Regions from separate parts of the Paenibacillus sp. QJM3NY_38 genome, predicted to be linked through region 2. Evidence: riboswitches for the same ligand, from Rfam matches in the RefSeq annotation. Region 2 holds a riboswitch; the other holds the start of a gene.

Region 1 (2,201 bases), 180 kb from region 2:
TTATTTTCTTCCGTCCGTCATTCACAAGCTGAAACAAAAGCATGAGGATCTTGTCATCCGCTTACAACCGGATCGTGAAGATAGCATCATCAGTAAGGTGAGAGAGGGCGAGTATGATCTCGGTCTTATTTTGGATAAAAAACCGGAGGATTCCTCCTTGAATTGGATCCCCATTCGGGAGGAGCCCCTCCTGCTGATTGCCCATCCGGATCATCCCCTTCATGTTGAACCCGTCATAGAGCTAGAACACCTGGCAGATGCCGAATGGATTATGCCCGAGGATAGCTGTAATTACCGCATGATGTTGGAAAAGGCGCTGCGTGCCAGTGGAGTTCCAATGCGAATAGGCCTGGAATTGGGCAATCCAGAGGCGATTAAGAGATATGTGATGTCCGGTACTGGCATCTCATTATTGCCACGGATGGTAGCAGAGGAGGAAATCAGGCGCGGTGAGCTTGCGATTCTTTCCTTTGCCCATTCTGACATTCAACTGGACATTCAGTTGGTAATCCATCCCAAGAAGTGGCTTTCGCAATCGCTGAAGGATGCTATCGATATGCTGAAGTCTAAATCCTAATGTCGCCTTACGGTGATATTGCAATTAACGGGAAGATTAAGTATGATTTAAATAACAATGTATAGGTTTATGTGTAACTGGCGTAGCATGGGGGACCATGAGGGAGCACATAGATGACGACGGCCGTACGCCTGGGCAGAGGTAAGGGAAGCTTATTTCCCTTACCTCTTTATTATTTTCTGCTTTTTTTATAAGTCTCTGAAACTACGAAAAGGGGATCAAACAACGATGTTAAAAACGAAGAAAATACTGCTGCTAGGATCGGGAGAACTGGGAAAAGAAGTCGTGATTGAGGCGCAGAGACTGGGTGTTGAAACCGTAGCAGTCGATCGTTATGCCGATGCTCCGGCCATGCATGTTGCCGATCACAGCCATGTCATCGATATGCTGGATGGGGAGAAATTACGTACAATCATTGAGCTGGAGAAGCCGGACCTGATCGTACCCGAAATCGAGGCGCTGGCTACTTCGGAGCTGGTTAGGCTGGAGGAAGAGGGGTACCGGGTTATTCCAACTGCCAGAGCTGCGAAGCTTACGATGGATCGTGAAGGGATTCGTCGGTTAGCTTCCGAAGAATTGGGGCTGCCTACTGCGGACTATCGATTTGCCGATACTTATGAGGAGTTTAAACGGGCTGTCCTGGACATGGGTTTTCCGTGCGTAATTAAACCGCTGATGAGTTCCTCAGGCAAAGGCCAGAGTGTATGCCGCTGCGAAGGGGATATCGAGTCCTGCTGGAACATCGCGATGGAAGGCGGCCGCGTGCAGAATGGCAGAGTGATCATTGAGGAATTCATTACGTTCCAGTCAGAGATCACGCTTCTGACCGTTCGCTCCGTCAATGGAACAAGCTTCTGTGCGCCAATCGGTCATATTCAGGAGAGCGGGGATTATATCGAATCCTGGCAGCCGCACAACATGTCCGATAAGCAAATGGAGGACGCTAAATATATTGCAAGGACGATTACCGACGAGCTTGGCGGATATGGATTGTTTGGTATTGAATTGTTCCTTGCTGCGGATAAAGTGTATTTTAGCGAGGTGTCTCCGCGACCGCATGATACCGGCTTGGTTACGCTGGTGACGCAAAATTTATCTGAATTCGCGCTTCACGTCCGTGCCATTCTTGGTTTTCCAATCCCGGAGATCGAATTAATAACGCCAGGAGCCAGCCGTCCGCTGAAAGCTGCCCGAGAGCTGGAGGACTACACAATTACCGGTGCCGAGCAAGCACTGGCTGTTCCGAATACGCAGCTGCGCATTTTTGGGAAACCGGTGACCAAGGTTGGAAGACGGGTCGCAGTTGCGTTGTCAACCGCCGGCACAGTAGAGGAAGCGCGTTCGCGTGCGAAGCAGGCTTTGGATGAGCTTGCTATTGAGGAAGCCTAATCATTACCGATTCTTAGGGTGGTGCATCCATAATCTCATGAAAAAAGATCAACCGATTTACCGGTTGATCTTTTTTTCATTGAAATGATTTCGCGGATCAAAATCTGGTATGAACCGTTCTGACCATAGTGACTTAGTTTTGTTAGTCGTTTTGATGATAAATATGCAGAAATTTATGTTCTTTCATGATAAGATACACAAGAATACAAACGACCCTCACCCATTATAATGTTTT
Region 2 (2,201 bases):
TCTATGGGCTTATTTCACTTCCGAGCGAACCTCATCGAGCATTTCATGGGCGCACCTTCATTCATATGCAAATGGTCTGTGACTTTCCTTTAGGCTTGCGCGGTTCGCTCGGCCGATTCGACGGTATGCTTCAGCAATGTAGCAATCGTAACGGGGCCGACACCTGCCGGTACCGGTGTAATCGCAGATGCCACCTTCGCGCAGGCTTCATAATCGCAGTCGCCGATATTCCCTTTATTGTAGCCGGCATCCAATACAACGGCACCCGGCTTAATCCAGCTCCCTTGAATGAAATTAGGTTTGCCTACGGCCGCAACCACGATATCCGCCTGGGACACAAGCTCCCCGAGGTTCTTCGTTCTCGAGTGGCAGATCGTAACGGTAGCATTGCGATTGAGCAGCATCATCGATACCGGCTTACCCAGAATCGGACTGCGTCCGACCACCACGGCATGCTTCCCTTCGATCGGCAGGTCATAATAATCCATAATCGCAATAATCGCGGCAGGCGTACAAGACGGATAATCGGCAAAACCAAACGCATTTTGCGAGAAACCGAGCGTGGTTACTCCATCCACGTCTTTTTCAATGGCAATGGCATCAAAAGCCGCCCGTTCATCGATATGATGCGGCACCGGATGCTGCAGCAGAATACCGTGGACATTCGGATCCTCGTTCAGCTCTTGTATCGCGGCGATCAGCTCCTCGGTCGAGGTCGATGTCTCCAGCACCACTTTCTTGGATATGATACCAAGCCGCTCGCAAGCATTTCCCTTCATCCGCACATAGGTCGCAGAAGCAGGATCATCGCCAACTAGAATCGTTGCCAGACAAGGCGTTATCTCGTGCTGCTTCAATTCCTGTACCTTCACCGCCAGCTTTGCCTTAATATCATCGGATACCTTTTTTCCATCCAAAATTACGGGTTCCTTACTCATGCTAATCCGCTCCTTCGCCATTGTATTAAAAACATAAAGAGGCAAGGCGACTGATCGTCTCCTTACCTCTTGCCCAGGCGTACGGCATATGATCCTATGTGCTCCCTCTTGGTACCCCAAGCTACGCCAGTAACACACAGATAACTTTTTTTAAATATACCACGACTTTGGACTTCGCGCTACCGGTCATGAAGTTCACGTATTAAATCGTAATCCTTTTGATTAATTTGCAAGAATCTAGTATGTTGCCGATGGTACAAGCATAGAATGTCTTAAGAACAATTCGCTCCAGGAGGCCTGAATGAAATATCCGGTAATCTTCAAAATGCTGCCCTTCATGATTCCGCTTGTCTTCGTGATACCGGTCTTGACGATATGGCTGCAGAACGATACAAGTCTAATATCTAGCCGTGACATACAGCAGGTAAAAACGGTTTTTACGGGCATTTTCCTTGAGGCGCTTCCATTTGTGCTGCTTGGAGTGCTGCTGTCGTCCCTTCTTCAGCTGTTCGTTAAAGAACAGTGGGTGCGTCGGATCACGCCCAAAAATCCGGTCATCGGCGTCCTGTTCGCTTCCATGCTGGGGATCGTGTTTCCCATCTGTGAATGCGGGATGATCCCGGTCGTCCGAAGGCTGATGCTTAAGGGGATGCCTGCCTACATCGCTGTAACCTTTATTCTCAGCGGACCTATCCTGAACCCCCTTGTGTTCGCTGCGACGATCATGGCCTTCCGTTCGCATCCCGAAGTGACGATCGGCCGGATGGGACTGGCTTTTGCAGTCGCGGTAACGGTAGGTTTGCTTGTCTATGTTTTTTCAAGGAACAACCCGCTCAAGCGTTCCTTACAAGAGTTTTCCGAACAAGATTCCGCCGCTGGTGAACGCAAACTGCACGAGCATCCCAAAACCTGGAGAAGCCTGTTTGTCCACGCCGGAGACGAATTGATCGAAATGGGCAAATACCTGGTTCTTGGCGCATTCCTGACAGCCTGCATCCAATCCTTCATTCCTAGAGAAGAGCTGCTGGCATTGGGGAACGGTCCCACCGCTTCTTACCTGTTCATGATGGGGTTTGCTTTCATTCTATCCCTCTGCTCGACTTCGGATGCATTTGTGGCATCGGCGTTCACGCACACCTTCACCGTAGGTCCACTCGTATCCTTCCTCGTGCTCGGCCCGATGCTGGATTTCAAAAGCTTGCTCATGCTGTCGGCTACCTTCAAGACTAAATTCGTCATCGGTTTAAGCCTGCTGGTGATGAC

What was found. Region 2 has a riboswitch for ZMP and ZTP ahead of AC0VZ8_RS19960 (bifunctional 5,10-methylenetetrahydrofolate dehydrogenase/5,10-methenyltetrahydrofolate cyclohydrolase). Riboswitches for the same ligand answer to the same signal wherever they lie in the genome.
Region 1: it holds a riboswitch for ZMP and ZTP, as region 2 does, so the genes downstream of both, purT (phosphoribosylglycinamide formyltransferase 2) here and AC0VZ8_RS19960 (bifunctional 5,10-methylenetetrahydrofolate dehydrogenase/5,10-methenyltetrahydrofolate cyclohydrolase) in region 2, are expected to answer to the same signal.

What each region holds. Positions count from the first base shown of each region.
Region 1 is NZ_CM149665.1:4,164,932-4,167,132, reverse strand. Features, by position in the region: gene AC0VZ8_RS19105 (LysR family transcriptional regulator) at 1-577, shown strand, start outside; ZMP/ZTP riboswitch at 641-721, shown strand; gene purT (phosphoribosylglycinamide formyltransferase 2) at 806-1,966, shown strand.
Region 2 is NZ_CM149665.1:4,343,103-4,345,303, forward strand. Features, by position in the region: gene AC0VZ8_RS19960 (bifunctional 5,10-methylenetetrahydrofolate dehydrogenase/5,10-methenyltetrahydrofolate cyclohydrolase) at 90-938, opposite strand; ZMP/ZTP riboswitch at 1,003-1,082, opposite strand; gene AC0VZ8_RS19965 (permease) at 1,240-2,201, shown strand, end outside.